2 linked regions of the Microbaculum marinisediminis genome follow. The main gene of each other region encodes a partner of the protein of the gene in region 2 in a complex. Links are inferred from orthologs where the notes say so. Each region holds a gene or a part of one and is shown on either strand. Other genes may lie near its edges. The genes, in order: uvrB and MUB46_RS12270.

The links.
Region 1: the proteins of MUB46_RS12270 (region 2) and uvrB are in contact, whole or in part, in a crystal structure (PDB 7EGT), measured with the Thermus thermophilus proteins. The link is inferred for Microbaculum marinisediminis from one-to-one orthologs. Residues at the interface, in WP_096412145.1 of Thermus thermophilus: His654, Arg656, Phe657, Gln666, Asp668, Glu669, Lys680, Arg681, Leu682, Ser683, Lys685, Tyr686, Ala687; in WP_096411307.1 of Thermus thermophilus: Glu23, Leu25, Arg26, Asp27, Gly28, Glu29, Arg30, Phe31, Arg55, Glu326, Asp327, Phe328, Glu379, Ser382, Gln383, His398, Gly400, Arg401.

What each region holds. Positions count from the first base shown.
Region 1 is NZ_JALIDZ010000016.1:8,364-15,986, forward strand. What follows is about bases 4,292-7,623. They hold uvrB (excinuclease ABC subunit UvrB), read right to left. Parts: upstream 7,288-7,623; coding sequence 4,492-7,287; downstream 4,292-4,491. Other genes in these bases: MUB46_RS23615 (BA14K family protein), read right to left, coding at 4,292-4,292. In the rest of the region: MUB46_RS23595 (trypsin-like serine peptidase), read right to left, coding at 272-1,522; MUB46_RS23600 (hypothetical protein), read left to right, coding at 1,869-2,363; MUB46_RS23605 (trypsin-like serine peptidase), read right to left, coding at 2,470-3,480; MUB46_RS23610 (hypothetical protein), read left to right, coding at 3,491-3,667; more of MUB46_RS23615, read right to left, coding at 3,912-4,291. UniProt on the Escherichia coli protein: The UvrABC repair system catalyzes the recognition and processing of DNA lesions. A damage recognition complex composed of 2 UvrA and 2 UvrB subunits scans DNA for abnormalities.
Region 2 is NZ_JALIDZ010000005.1:155,095-162,444, forward strand. The notes cover bases 1,598-4,656. They hold MUB46_RS12270 (ATP-dependent helicase), read right to left. Parts: upstream 4,266-4,656; coding sequence 1,929-4,265; downstream 1,598-1,928. Other genes in these bases: MUB46_RS12260 (metal ABC transporter permease), read left to right, coding at 1,598-1,625; MUB46_RS12265 (hypothetical protein), read left to right, coding at 1,716-1,913; MUB46_RS12275 (AAA family ATPase), read right to left, coding at 4,464-4,656. In the rest of the region: MUB46_RS12255 (metal ABC transporter permease), read left to right, coding at 1-765; more of MUB46_RS12260, read left to right, coding at 762-1,597; more of MUB46_RS12275, read right to left, coding at 4,657-5,621; MUB46_RS12280 (TetR/AcrR family transcriptional regulator), read right to left, coding at 5,712-6,287; MUB46_RS12285 (hypothetical protein), read right to left, coding at 6,361-6,699; MUB46_RS12290 (hypothetical protein), read right to left, coding at 6,833-7,350. UniProt on the Escherichia coli protein: A helicase with DNA-dependent ATPase activity. Unwinds DNA duplexes with 3'-5' polarity. Translocates on single-stranded DNA with 3'-5' polarity. Initiates unwinding more efficiently from a nicked substrate than double-stranded DNA.

The sequences.
Region 1 (7,623 bases), on a different replicon or contig from region 2:
GTGATCCGGACGTCTGTCCCAGTCGGCCGGCGACCTCTTCGCCGGTCCGTTGCGAAGCCTTTATGGCGCGTCCGGATTTCATCCGTATTGCACCGCGTGTTTCCTTTGTTTCGCCGGTATCGTTAACGAAGGGTTTCCCGCTCGCCGCTCTCACAAGGTGCACGGATTCCTATGGGCTCATGGGCGGGAACGCTTACGAGCCCGCGCAGGCAAAAAAAGACCCGGCACGCGGCGTGCCGGGTCTTCGCTTTTCAGGTCTTGTTGCTGAACGTCAGCAGGAGGCGGCGTTCTGGGTGCAGGTCGCCATCATCAGAGCGCCGATGTTGCCGGGGCCCCAGCCGCCATAGTCGGCGTCCGGATACTCGACGTTCTGTCCGAAAAACGACGAGCCCTGATAGTTGACGTTCGTCGGGGTTTCGACGCCGTAGCTGGTCACGCCCACGACGACGTTCGGCGTGCTTGCGAAGCCCAGAGAGGCGTCGGTGGTATCGACGCTCGGCCGCGTGCCGAAATTGACGAGCCACGGGCCGCCGCTGGAGCCGCCGGTCTGGGCCGACCCGATCAGCGTGTTGATCAGGTTGCCGTCGTCGACGCGAACGCCGATCGAATCGGTGCGCTGCATCTGCAGGCCCTTGTCCAGGGCGACGGGGTAGCCGAGCTGCGTGATCTGCGCGGCGGAAGCACCACCGAGTTCCGCCGGCAACGTGGTGTAGGAGTAGCCGTTGGTGCCGAACCGATAGGTGCCGACCAGTTGTCCCGGGAACTTCTTGCGTACCTTCTTCTTGCCGCGGAAGGTCCGGTACCGCACCTTTTCCTTCCGGAGCGCGATCGTGGCGACGTCGTTGTTGCAGACGATGCCGTTGACGGTGCAGGTATCGCTGCCGTCGAAATAGGGCTCGGGCACGAAGATGTTGATGGCGCGGAAGCGGCCGTACGGTCGGCCCTTTTTGCCGCCGCTGACCATGGCTGGGTACCACACCACCGCATCGGCGAAACCGCCCGGTCCATCGCCGAATTCGCTGATGCAATGGGCGGCGGTCACCAGGACGCCCTTTCGCAGCAGCGACGCGGTGCAGACAAAGACCGAGCCGTCAAACTTCATGTAGAGCTTGCCGGTGGTGCTGTAGGGCCGGCTCGTGATCGGGACCATCTTCTTGTTGTTGGCGAAGCCCGGCCGGGTGACGGCGGCGCGAACGGTCGTATAGGGAATGCCTTCCGTTCCGTAGGCCATCGGCGCGACGTCTAAGGACTCGGCGCCTCCGTTCTGTCTGGAAACGGCTGGCGTGCCAGTGGGCGCGCCCGCCGGTTTGAGCGAGTCCAGGACGCTCTGGCCGACGACCGGCATGCGCGTCCTGAAAGGCCCCATCAGATCGGCCTCGCTGAATCCCTCGCGGGCATCCATGGACTCGAGCGGATGGGAGACGATGCCCGCCGACTGTGCCGACGCGGAGACCGCGCCGGCCAGACAGGCGGCGGCGACCATCGTGGATGCCAGCGAAGCCGGCCGGAGATATCTGATCATTTCAGCCCCTTTCGGGTGGATTGCATGCGCGCGCATGGGTGCAGGGGTCGGTTTTCAGCGACCGGACCGCCGAATACCGGGCTTTGGGGCATGTTTTGGTGGCAATGATTAACAGATCGTTTTTCGTGCCGTTTTGGCGTGAAAACGTGGAGATCTGATCGAAAACGCCGTTAATCGAGGTTAAAGCAGGCGGCTAAACATTGAGTCGACTGCAATTCAGCCGATTGGCAAAACCCCTTTCCCTTGGGGCAGTCGCGGCGAAACAATTGAAACGATCTCGAAATACGCGTGATATGCGCCTGCGAAATAGATGCGGCTGTTCGTGTTTCCGTAAAGGAGAGTAGCCGTGTCTGCGCGTGTGTCCGGCCGAACCGTCTACAAGGAGGCGGGACTGGCCCTTGTCCTGATCGCGACTGGTTGGTTCACGGTCGCAGGCGGTGCGCCGGCGGCGGGCGCGGCCACGGGTGATCCCGACGGGACACCGCATTCCAGCTTCTTCTACATGTCCTGCGAGGGGACGCCGTGCCAGCGGCAGATGTATCGCGTGCCGGATGGCCGGCGGCTCAAGGTATTCGCGCTGTCCTGCGCCGCCCAGGTGACGACGCCCGGGCACGTTTCGCATATCGGCGTGCGCCGTGAGATGATCGACGGTGGCGAAGTGGTCGTGGATCTCGCGTCCAATCGCGTGGGCGTACAGGGCAATACGCAGTATTTCGCCTTTCGCGCCGATACCGACACGGTCGTCGACGGTGGCGTTACGGTGAATGCCTTCGTCGACTCCACCGGCGATGTCGATGCCTTCTACTGCTTCCTGGCGGGGGATCTGATCGCCGCCCACTGAATGTGGATGTGGCGCGACCTTTCGGCCGCGCCACGCTTTGTTCTGTCTGGGCTTTGTTCCGTCTGGCAGGGGCGCGACGGTACGGCGCCGCCGCGCGTGATACGGATCAGCAGGCCCAGGAATGGGACCGGCAGGTATCGTACATGATCTTGCCGATATTGCCCGCGCCGTAGCCGCCATAATCCCTGCCGGAGAACTGCTTGTTCTGTCCGAAGTAGGACGCGCCCTGGCGGTTGATGTTCTTGTCGATCCAGCCATAGCTGGTGACGCCGACGACCGCCTGGGCCGATTTGCGACCGAAACTCGCCTCCGAGGTATCGATCGAGGCTTTCACGCCGAGATTGACCAGCCATGGGCCGCCGCTCGATCCGCCGGTCTGGGCGGAGCCGATCTGCGTGTTCTTCAGGTTGCCGTCCTTCAGGTACCAGCCGACCGCGTCGGTTCGCTGCATCTGGTAGCCGCCGTCGAAGGCCTGGGGATAGCCGAGTTGGGTGATGTGTACGACGGTCTTGGAGCCGAGGATCTTGGAGGGCGTGTAGGAGTAGCCGTTCCAGCCGTAAGCGTACCAGCCGACGATATCGCCGGCGTAGTCAGAGGAAGCGTTCGCGTTCAGGACGACCGTCGCCAGGTCGTTGTTGCAGACGACGCCGCGCTGGGAGCAGGTGTCCCGTCCCCTGTAATAGGGCGTCGGTACGCGCAGATCGCGGGCGGTGAACGACCCATACGGGCCGGTGTCAGAGTTGTAGTTGGCCGGAATGAACCGCACTTCGTCGGCCCAGCCGTTGGACTTCCTGCCGTACTCGAAGATGCAGTGGGCGGCGGTGATCAGCACGCTCGGCTTGACCAGCGATGCGGTGCACACGAACCAGCTGTCGCCCCAGCGTGCCCAGAGCTTGCCGGTGGGCCGGAACGGATAGCTGGTGACGGGGGTCATCGCCGCCGTCGTGGATGTGCCGAGGGACCGGACGGCAACGCGGACGGTGGTGTAGGGCACCCGCGCCTTGCCGAAGGCTTCCGCACCTTCGGTCGCCAATTCCTGGGACGCCATGCTCTCCGAGGACAACGACACGCCGGAGGCGCCCCGGATGCGCGGGCTCCTGACCTGTGCGTCGGGCACGAACGCCTCCATGCTCGCCAGCGGCATCTTGTTCTGCGGATTTGCGGGGAGCGCCACCTCTCCGGCGGAAGAAGAAGATTTCAACTCCCCCGAGGAGACGGTTCCGGCCGCCAGCGATGTGGTCGCGCCGACGCCGATCAAACACGTCGCCGCGACCACCGCGCGCGCGGTGGATTTAAAAGCGTGATTCATTCCAGCCCTCATTTGCGGAATAATTTCAAAGATTTAGAAGCCGAAAGGCCGTGCCGACAGGCCACGGGTGGCTCCGTAGCACGATAGCCATCGCGGATGGTTCCGACAAACGGTTTAGCGGGGCGCGTGATTGCGGCGCGGAGCGTACCGCGATGCTGTTGCGGTTGTGGTTAGCAGAACACTAACGGCCGCGACGGGGAGCGTCGCGGCCGCTCGTGATCGCGGAATGGCGGCGCGGATCAGCGGCAGAAATGATGGCGCCCGTCATAGCCGAGGAAATAGCCGGTGTTCGGGTTGAAGCTGCGATACTTCGCCGAGCAGTAGCGGTACCAGGCCGGGCTCCACGGCGCCGGCTTGGCATAGTAGACCGGGGAGGGATCGTAGTAAGGCCGCGGGGCGTAGTAGGGGCGCGGGGCGTAGTAAGGGCGCGGGGCGTAGTAGCGGGGCGTGCTCAGCGTCGAGCCGACGACCGCGCCGGCGGCGAAGCCGAACAGGCCTGCCGCGGCGGCGGCGCCGTGGTTGTGGCGATAGCCGCCGGCGTTGGCGGCGGCGGGCAGGGCGGCCGCCCCCAGCGCGAGGACGAGGCCGGCGGCGGCGGTGGTTTTCAGATACCGGTTCATGACATGTCTCCTGTCACATCCGAGATGTCGGATCTCGGGGCGGGGCGCCGGCCTTCCGCGTCGTGCGGCGGGCCTCGAAACGCATCCGTTCCGTTGCAGGAGGTTTGACAGGCCGCGCCTGAACCGCACCTGAACGCGCGAGCAGGGGTATCGTTCAGGAAAACACGGGGACGACCGCGATGGACCCGTCGGGCGGTGTCTAGTGGCCCTTCTTGCGGAACGTCCGGGTGCCCGGTTTCCCGCCGGACGAGCGGCCCTTTGCGCTCGTGCCAAGGGGAGCTGGCGCCTGTTTCGGCGTCCAACCCTCCGGCGTCAGCGGCTCGGGGAGGTCCTTCATGCCCATCTCGTCCAGCGTGTGCTTGCGCACGCGCTCTGACGGCGCGAGTGCTGATTCTTGCTTCCCTGTCAGGCCTTCGGCCTTCCCCGCCTCTTGTCGCGTCCCGGTCGCGCCTTCGCCGCTCTTCGCCGCTTGTCGCTTCCCGGTCGCGCCGGAGCCTGAGCTGGCGGCTCTCCGCGCCTCTTGTGCCTTCTTCGTCTTCTTGCCCTTTGGCGAGGCGTCGGCGTCGGGATAGGCCATCGGATCCTCCGCCGCGGCCAGTTCCGCCTGTTCCAGCCGCTTGATCTCGTCGCGCAGGCGGGCGGCCTCCTCGAATTCGAGGTCGGCGGCGGCCTCGCGCATCTTCTTCGACAGGTCCTCGATAACGGCGCGCAGGTTGTGGCCATAGGTGGCGCCGGCCTCGGCGAGGCCGGAATCGACGGTGACGTGGTCCTGCTCGTAGACCGAGCCGAGGATGTCGGCGATGTTCTTCTTCACCGATTCCGGCGTGATGCCGTTCTCGGTGTTCCACGCCACCTGCTTCTCGCGGCGGCGCGTGGTCTCGGCCATCGCCCGCTCCATCGAGCCGGTGATCCTGTCGGCGTAGAGGATCACCTTGCCGTCGACGTTGCGCGCGGCGCGGCCGATGGTCTGGACCAGCGAGGTCTCCGAGCGCAGGAAGCCTTCCTTGTCGGCGTCGAGGATCGCGACGAAGGCGCATTCGGGGATGTCGAGACCCTCGCGCAGCAGGTTGATGCCGATGAGCACGTCGAAGGTGCCGAGGCGCAGGTCGCGGATGATCTCGATGCGCTCCAGCGTGTCGATGTCGGAGTGCATGTAGCGCACGCGCACGCCCTGCTCGTGCAGATACTCGGTCAGGTCCTCCGCCATGCGCTTGGTGAGCACCGTCACCAGCGAACGGTAGCCTCTCGCGGCGACCTGCTTGACCTCGTCGAGCAGGTCGTCGACCTGCGAGGTCGCCGGACGCACCTCGACGGGCGGATCGACCAGGCCGGTCGGGCGGATGACCTGCTCGGCGAAGACGCCGCCGGTCTGGTTCATTTCCCAGCCGCCCGGCGTCGCCGAGACGCAGACGGTCTGCGGGCGCATGGCGTCCCATTCCTCGAACCGGAGCGGCCGGTTGTCCATGCAGGAGGGCAGGCGGAAGCCGTATTCGGCGAGCGTCGCCTTGCGCCGGAAGTCGCCGCGATACATGCCGCCGATCTGCGGGACGGTGACGTGGCTCTCGTCGACGAAGACCAGGGCGTCGTCGGGCAGGTACTCGAACAGGGTCGGGGGCGGTTCCCCCGGGGCGCGGCCGGTCAGATAGCGGGAATAGTTCTCGATGCCGGCGCAGGAGCCGGTCGCCTCCAGCATCTCCAGATCGAACACCGTGCGCTGTTCCAGGCGCTGCGCCTCGAGCAGGCGCCCCGCGCGATTCAGCTCGTCGAGACGGAGCTTCAGCTCCGCCTTGATGCCCTTGATCGCCTGCTGCAGCGTCGGCCGCGGCGTCACGTAGTGCGAGTTGGCGTAGAGCTTGATCGACTTGAAGGCGTCGGTCTTCTGGCCCGTCAGCGGGTCGAACTCGGTCAGTTCCTCGACCTCGTCGCCGAACAGGGAGATGCGCCAGGCCCGGTCCTCCAGATGCGCCGGCCAGACCTCGACCGTGTCGCCGCGGACGCGGAAGGCGCCGCGCTGGAAGCCATGATCGTTGCGGCGGTAGTGCAGGGCGACGAGATCGGCGAGGAGCTGGCGCTGGTCGATGCGCTCGCCGAGCTTCAGCATGAAGGTCATCGCCGTGTAGGTCTCGACCGAGCCGATACCGTAGATGCACGACACCGAGGCGATGATCACCACATCGTCGCGCTCCAGCAGGGCGCGCGTGGCGGCGTGGCGCATGCGGTCGATCTGTTCGTTGATCGACGATTCCTTCTCGATATAGGTGTCGGAGCGCGGAACGTAGGCCTCCGGCTGGTAGTAGTCGTAGTAGGAGACGAAATACTCGACCGCGTTGTCCGGGAAGAAGCTCCTGAACTCGCCGTAGAGCTGCGCCGCCAGGGTCTTGTTCGGCGCCAGGATCAGCGCCGGGCGCTGGGTGCGCTCGATCACGTGCGCCATGGTGAAGGTCTTGCCCGAACCGGTGACGCCGAGCAGCACCTGGGTGTCCTCGTGCGCCTTTACGCCCTCGACAAGCTCGGCGATCGCGGTCGGCTGGTCGCCGCGCGGCTCGTAGTCCGAGACGATCTTAAGGGCGACGCCGCCTTCCGACTTCTCCGGCCGTGGCGGGCGGTGCGGCACCCAGTCCGGCGCGTTGTCGGGCACGTAGAATGGCCGGCCGCGCTCCAGGAGCGCCGTCAGGTTGTCGCGCGCCTCGCGCGCGGCCATCGAGACTTCCAGGTCGTCCGTCACCGGCGCCTGCGACGCCGGCGCGATGCCGGAGCCCGGCTCCATCAGGTCGATGCCCTCGGTGCCCTCGATGCGCGGCGCACGGGCGGGGCGGGAGGCCTTGGAATTCGGAGTCCTGGGGGGCTTCTGTTGTTTCCCGGTCCGGCCTTCGGCCGTCCTCGCCTCTTGCTGCGTCCCGGTCAGGGCTTCGGCATGCCACGGTACTTGGGAGTCGAAGGACGCCTGCGGCGCTTCGTCGAAGCCCGCCCGGTCGGATGTCTTGCGCTTGGCCATGGCCGCAATATGGGCCGAGTCAGCCGCAAAGGCGAGGGGGGCGCGGGTGTCCGTGGGTAGTCTGCTGACAGCAGGGTGTCAGGTAGCCGCCCATATCGGTCCGCGTCGCCGGTCGGCGATGCGCTGCGTCAGGGGGAATGTAAAGGGGGAAAGAAAAAGGGACCGTCCGGGGGTACCGGACGGCCCAAGTCTAGGGAGGAAACGCCCAAGGAGGGCTGCAGCACCGGAATCCGATGCTGCGATGCAACATATAGGGTGGGGGGGAGCCGGCCACAAGCCCATTTAATCGCCATTTGGTGCCGGACGTTTCATCGGCTGTGGAAATTTCGACGGCAG
Region 2 (7,350 bases):
CTGTCCCATTCGATCGTGCCCGGCGTCGCCGGCGCCTACATGCTGGGCCTGCCGTTCTCGCTCGGCGCGTTCCTGTCGGGCGGCCTTGCCGCCGGCGCCATGCTGTTCCTCAACCAGCGTACCCGGCTGAAGGAGGACACCATCATCGGCCTGATCTTCACCTCCTTCTTCGGGCTCGGGCTGTTCATGGTGTCGCTGTCGCCGACCTCGGTGAACATCCAGACCATCGTGCTCGGCAACATCCTGGCGATCACGCCCGGGGATACGCTGCAGCTCGCCATCATCGGCTTCGTCTCGCTCGCGGTGCTGGCGGCGAAGTGGAAGGACCTCATGGTGACCTTCTTCGACGAGACCCATGCCCGCTCCGTCGGATTGCGGCCGACGCTGCTCAAGATCGTGTTCTTCACCCTGCTGTCGGCCTGCACGGTGGCGGCCCTGCAGACCGTGGGCGCCTTCCTGGTGATCGCTATGGTGGTGACGCCCGGCGCGACGGCCTATCTGCTCACCGACCGGTTTCCCCGGCTCATCCTGCTCAGCATCGCGATCGGGGCCGCGACCAGCTTCGTCGGCGCCTATGCGAGCTATTTCCTCGACGGGGCGACCGGCGGCATCATCATCTGCCTGCAGACGCTGATCTTCCTGACGGCCTTCTTCCTGGCGCCCAAGCACGGGATGCTGGCGGCGCGGCGGCGCGCGGCCGAGGCGCTGAAGGCGGGCCGGCTTGCGGAGCCGGCGCTGGAACGCGAAGCGGAGGCGGCGCAATGAGCCTGATCGAGACCCTCGTCCAGCCGTTCCAGTTCGCGTTCATGCGCGACGCGCTCTTGATCTCCGTCCTGGTCGCGGTGCCGACGGCGCTGCTGTCGTGCTTCCTGGTGCTGAAGGGCTGGTCGCTGATGGGCGACGCCATTGCCCATGCGATCCTGCCCGGCGTCGTGATCGCCTACATCCTGGCGATCCCGCTCGCCATCGGGGCCTTCGCGGCCGGCATGACCTGCGCGCTCCTGACCGGCTTCCTGAAGGAGAACAGCCGCATCAAGCAGGATACGGTGATGGGCGTGGTGTTCTCCGGCATGTTCGGGCTCGGCATCGTGCTCTACACCAAGGTCCAGTCGGATGTGCATCTCGACCACATCCTGTTCGGCGACATGCTGGGCGTCGGCCCGGCCGACCTGTTGGAATCCGGTGTCATCGCGCTGGTGGTAACGGCGATCATCGCGGTGAAGTGGCGCGACCTGCTGCTGCACGCCTTCGATCCGGCGCAGGCGCGCACCCTCGGCCTGCCGGTGCGCCTGCTGCACTACGGCCTGTTGTCGATCCTGTCGCTGACCATCGTCGGCGCCCTCAAGGCCGTCGGCATCATCCTGGCGATCGGCATGCTGATCGCGCCGGGCGCCATCGCGTTCCTGATCACCCGCAGCTTCGGGGCGATGCTGGTGGCGGCGGTGCTGATCGCCGCCGGCGCGTCGTTCACCGGCGTCTATCTCAGCTTCTTCATCGACAGCGCGCCGGCGCCGACCATCATCCTGCTGATGACGGGACTGTTCGTCGTCGCCCTGGTCGTGTCGTCGCGGCGGATCGCACGGGCGCAGCGGCTGGAGCACGCGGAGACGCCCCGGACGTCCTGATCGCGACGGTGTCCGGCTGATCTTCGATCAGAGGCAGTCGGGGCTACGGTCGAAACGTCTAGACTTCCTGGCGGCAGCCTGCGGTCGCTCATGGAGGAATCCGGCCTCGACCCGGCTTCGTCTCCCGACAGGCAAGAGGCCCTTCGCGAGGACGCCAGTACCCTCTATTTCGCGGCTAGCATCAACCGGGTCTGGGTGCTGGGGCTGATATTCGTCGGCGCCGCGATCCGGATCGCGATCGAGCTCGTGCGGGCCTGGCAATGGCTTGAGACGTTCGCGCCCGGCTAGGCCGGGCCGACCGCCTCAGTGCTTCTCGACGAAGCTGTCGAGCACCCGCTTCGGGCCCGAATGGTCGAACTTCACGGTCAGCTTGTTGCCGTCGACCGCGGTGATGCGGCCGTAGCCGAACTTCTGATGGAAGACGCGCTCGCCGACGGAATAGCCGGAGTCGGTGCCGGTCGAGCGGGCGAGCACCTCGCCCTCCAGCATCGGCGGTTCCTTCCACGGATTGCTGTTCGCCGTGCGCTCCCGGTTCTTCTGCGCCCGCTGCCAGCCAGGGGTGGAATAGGTCGAGGCGAAGGGCTCGCGCTCGTCGAAGCGGCTGTTGCCGTAGCCGCCCCCGTAGCCGCCGCCGCTCGTCCTCAGCGAGCCGGTGTCGACGACCTCGACATTCTTTTCCGGCAGTTCGTCGAGGAAGCGCGAGGCCGCCGTCGACTGCCACAGGCCGTGGATGCGGCGGTTGGTGGCGAAAAAGAGCGCGGCGCGGCGCTTGGCCCGCGTGATGCCGACATAGGCGAGGCGGCGCTCCTCCTCCAGCCCGGCGCGGCCGCTCTCGTCCAGCGAGCGCTGATGCGGGAACAGGCCTTCCTCCCAGCCGGGCAGGAAGACGGTGCCGAATTCCAGGCCCTTGGCTGCGTGGAGGGTCATCAGGCTGACCTTTTCCCCGTCGTCGCCGGACTCGGTGTCCATCACCAGCGAGATATGTTCGAGGAAGCCGAGCATGGACTCGAACTCCTCCATGGAGCGCAGCAGTTCCTTCAGGTTCTCCAGCCGGCCCGGCGCGTCGGCCGAGCGTTCGCGCTGCCACATCTCGGTATAGCCGGATTCCTCGAGGATGATCGCGGCGAGCTCCGCCTGGGGCAGGGCGTCGAGCTGGCCGCGCCAGCGCGCGAAGGATTCCATCAGGCTGCGCAGGCTGTTGCGCGCCTTGGCCTTCAATTCCTCGGATTCGGTCAGCTCCAGCGCCGCCTGCATCATCGGGATGCCGCGCGCCCGCGCCACGTCGTGGATGGTGCGCACGGTGGCGTCGCCGATGCCGCGCCGCGGCGTGTTGACGATGCGCTCGAAGGCGAGGTCGTCGGCCGGCTGCATGGTGGCGCGCAGATAGGCCACGGCGTCGCGGATCTCGGCGCGCTCGTAGAAGCGGGGGCCGCCGATGACGCGGTAGGGCAGGCCCAGCGTGATGAAGCGGTCCTCGAACTCGCGCATCTGGAACGACGCGCGCACCAGGATCGCCATGTCGTCGAGCGATTCCCCGTCGCGCTGCAGCCGCTCGATCTCGTCGCCGATCAGCCGGGCCTCCTCCTCGGAATCCCAGGCGCAGGTGACGGTCACCTTGTCGCCGGCGTCGCCCTTGGTGTGCAGGGTCTTGCCGAGCCGGCCCTCGTTGTGGGCGATCAGGTGCGAGGCGGCCTCGAGGATGTTCGACGTCGAGCGGTAGTTCTGCTCCAGCCGGATCACCACGGCGCCGGGGAAATCCTTCTCGAAGCGCAGGATGTTGTCCACCTCGGCGCCGCGCCAGCCGTAGATCGACTGGTCGTCGTCGCCGACGCAGCACAGGTTCGGCTCGTCCTTCTGGGCGAGCAGGCGCAGCCACAGGTACTGGGCGACGTTGGTGTCCTGGTACTCGTCGACCAGCATGTAGCGGAAGCGGTCCTGATAGCTCGTCAGGATGTCCGGGTTCTCGCGGAACAGTCGTATGACCTCCAGGAGAAGGTCGCCGAAATCCACCGCGTTGAGGGTCTTCAGCCGCGCCTGATAGGCCTTGTAGAGCTCGTCGCCCATGCCGGCGAAGGCGTAGGCGTCGCCCGACGGCACCTTGTCGGGGGTGAGCGCGCGGTTCTTCCAGCGGTCGATGGAGGCGGCGAGCTGGCGCGCCGGCCAGCGCTTCTCGTCGAGGTCGGCGGCCTGGATCACCTGCTTCAGAAGGCGGATCTGGTCGTCTGTGTCGAGGATGGTGAAGTCGCGCTTGAGGTCGACGGCCTCGGCGTGGCTGCGCAGGATCTTCACGCAGATCGAATGGAAGGTGCCAAGCCAGGGCATGCCCTCGACGGATTCGCCGATCAGCTTGCCGATGCGCTCCTTCATCTCGCGCGCCGCCTTGTTGGTGAAGGTCACCGCCAGGATCTGGCCGGGGCGGGCAAGGCCCTGCGTGAGGATGTGGGCGATCCGCGTGGTCAGCACCCGCGTCTTGCCGGTGCCCGCGCCGGCGAGCACCAGCACGGGACCTCCCAGCGTTTCGATCGCGCGCGATTGCTCCGGGTTCAGCCCCTGGAGATACGCGGGGCCCGCGGCCGCGCGCGCCCGCGCGGCAATGCCGCCGGGGCGGGGAGATGTCGCCGGTGGGGGCGTGTCATGCATGGGGTCTATGTGGCGTTCGGCCATCGGATGGATATGGCGTGTTCCTGATTCGGGCTCAAGAGACTGTAGCGCGAAATGGCGGCGGGGAGGGGAATTGGCGGGTTTGTTCCCCTACTCCCCCATTCGCGCATCAGCCGTTCGATCAGCGCGACCGCCTGGTCCCGACACGGGACCCGGTCCTTCACCCGCCCCGGCGGCCTAGCGCTTCGGCCAGTCCCACGCCGGCGGATCGGGACAGTCGGTGACCGTTTCGCCGAGTTCCTTTCGCAGCTCGTAGGCGACGGTGTCGCGCTCCCCCGACAGCGCCTCGACGAGGCCCGAGGCATGGGAGACCACGATCACCTGGGAGCGCTCCGCCGCCGTCGCGATCAGCCGGGCGAGTGCCGGCAGCAGGTTCGGATGCAGGCTCGTTTCCGGCTCGTTCAGGACGATCAGCGGCGCGGGGCGCGGCGTCATGAGCGCGACGGCGAGCAGCAGGTAGCGCAGGGTCCCGTCGGACAGCTCGGCGGTCGACAGCGGCCGCAACAGGCCGTGCTGATGCATCAGGAGTTCGAACAGGCCGTTGCCGACCGACACTTCAATGGAGGAACCGGGAAAGGCGTCGGCGATTGCCTCGTCGAGCGCCACGGGATTGCCGATCTCGCGGATGGTCTGGAACGCGGCCGCGAGGTCGGCGCCGTCGCCGGCGAGCGTCAGGGTGCGCGTGCCGATCTGCGGGCGGCGCGCCGGCGCGTCACGGTCGGTGCGCAGGTGGTCGTAGAAGCGCCAGCCGCGCATCCGCTCGCGTAGCTCCAGAAGCTCCGGCGCGCTCGTCGGGTCGGCGGCGTGCGTCATCATGGAATCGAAGCTCGGCAGCGTCGACAGGACGGTGTCGCGCGTCCCCGTCTCGCTGAGCACCTGCACGGCCGGTCCGCGCCGCGAGGCGATCTCGTTGGCGCGGCGCAGGCACTCGCCCGCCCACAGCGCCTCGGCCTTGATCTCGGGATCCTGGTTGAAGGCCGAGGTCGCGTCTGCGGGCGGCAGGCCGAGATCGATCGCGTAGCCGTAGTCGTCGCTGGCGAAGCCGAGCTTCAGCGCGACCCGGCCCTTGCGCAGCGTACCCTGGACGGGCTGGTGTCCGGCCTTCATGGCTCGCGAGAAGGCTTCCGGCCCCGCCCAGAGCGTCGACTCCAGCCCGCCCTCGCGGGCCAGCGCGCCGATCACCCGCCCTTGCGCCACATCGGCGAGCAGGCGGACGGCACGGTAGAGGCTCGACTTGCCGCTGCCGTTGGCGCCGGTGACGAGCGTCAGCCGCTCGAGCGGCATCACCAGCTCGCGGATGGAGCGGTAGCCGGAAATGGCCAGCGTGGTGATCATCGGCGCACTAGAGACGGATTCGCGCCCCACGTCGCCGGTATGGCGGTGTGCCCGCCGGCGGGCCCCCGGGGCCGTCCACGGCTCCACCGATCACGCGCAGTCGCACATCAGCCGTTCGATCAGCGCGACCGCCTGGTCCTGGCTCAGGCCCTGTTCCTTCACCAGTGCGCGCCATGTCTCGAAGCTGAGCGCCATGACGAGGCCGGCGCGCAGCGCCGTCTCGTCGTCGCGCGGCAGCCAGGCGTCCAGAATGATGTCGGCAGCCGCCGCCCACAGGGCGTGGTAGGGTCGCACGACTGGATGGTCGCGCGCGTCGGCCAGGACGTGGCCCATCATCTGCTGCGTCTCGGCGTGATAGGCGTAGGCCTCGCCCAGCCCGTGGCGCAGCCGTTCCAGCGGATCGTCGATCCGCCGCCAGGTCTGCGGGTCGGGGAAGGGGTGGCGCTCGAAATAGAGGCCCGAGCAGGCGCGCGACAGCGTCGGCTCGTCGGGAAAATGGCGATAGACCGTGACCTTGCCGACGCCGGCCTGCTTGGCGACGTCGGCCATGCTGGTCGCCGCAGGGCCCTTGGTCTGATGCAGCGCGATCGTCGCCTCGACGATCCTGCGCCGCGTCTCGGCCTGGCTTTCGGCGCGCTTCCGCATCCGGTAGGGGCGTTTGTTCATGACGTTCGGAGTATAGCAGATCCGGGCTATGTCGTGCGGTCAGCCGATGATGTCGATCAAAGCGTGGCGGGCGTCACGGGGCGCCCGCGCGCCGGCGCATCCACTCGGCGAGCGCTTCGTGATCGCGCTGCGGGCAGGCGCTGTGGCGGTCGAGAAACGCGGCGAGCTCGGCCTGCCGCGCGCGGGCGGTTTCGCCGCCGGTGCCCGCGAAATAGGCCCCGGCGAGCTTGTTCGCCTCGTGGCAGCGTCCGCAATAGGCATCGAAGATCGCCGCCCCGGCCGCGTCGTCGCCGGCAGACATCGGCGGAACGTCGGGACAGGCCTCGGGTTGCGTCTCCTGCGCGTGCGCCGGCCCTGCCACCAGGGCCGTCATCAGGGCCAGGCCCATGAGAGCCGAAAGGATCACCGACATCCGCATCCGAAAAGCCCGCTTCTGCGCGTCCGACAGGGATGGCGACAGATTACCGGGTCTCGATCGGCGCTGCCAACGGTCACGCTGTCACAGGCCGATCACATCGGTCCGTCTGCCGAAACGGCAGGCATGGCTACGGATGCGCCGTGACCCGGGCCGACAGCGTGTTGCTCTTATAGAGCCGTCCGGCGGTCTGGTACTCCACATAGCCAGCGATCGTGTAGGCCTTCGCCTCCTTCATCGTGAGGCCGGTGTTTATCTGTCTGGCCTGGGCGTCGACGCTCAGGAAGTCCCAGCAATAGGGCCCGTCGCCCGACCAGAGGAAGCAGACGCGCTTCACGTCGGGCGCATGGTCGCCGGCATAGGACAGCGAGACCGGAACGCTGGCGCCGACGGACGGATCGGGATCGATGCGCATCGCCGTCAGTTCGATGTGATGGGGCCTCTCCACCGCCGGTGCGGGCGCCGGCGCCGCCCGGGGCGCCTGGGGCAGGGTCGCTACCGCCATCTCCTGCGGGGGAGCCGCGTCGCCGTCGCTGCCGTCCGCCGGCGTGGCGGCGCTATCCCCGGATTGCGGGATTGCGGTCTCGACCGCATCCGGGGACGCGCCGAGTTGCGTGCCAAGTTGCGTGTAGGAAGGCCTGGGCCCCT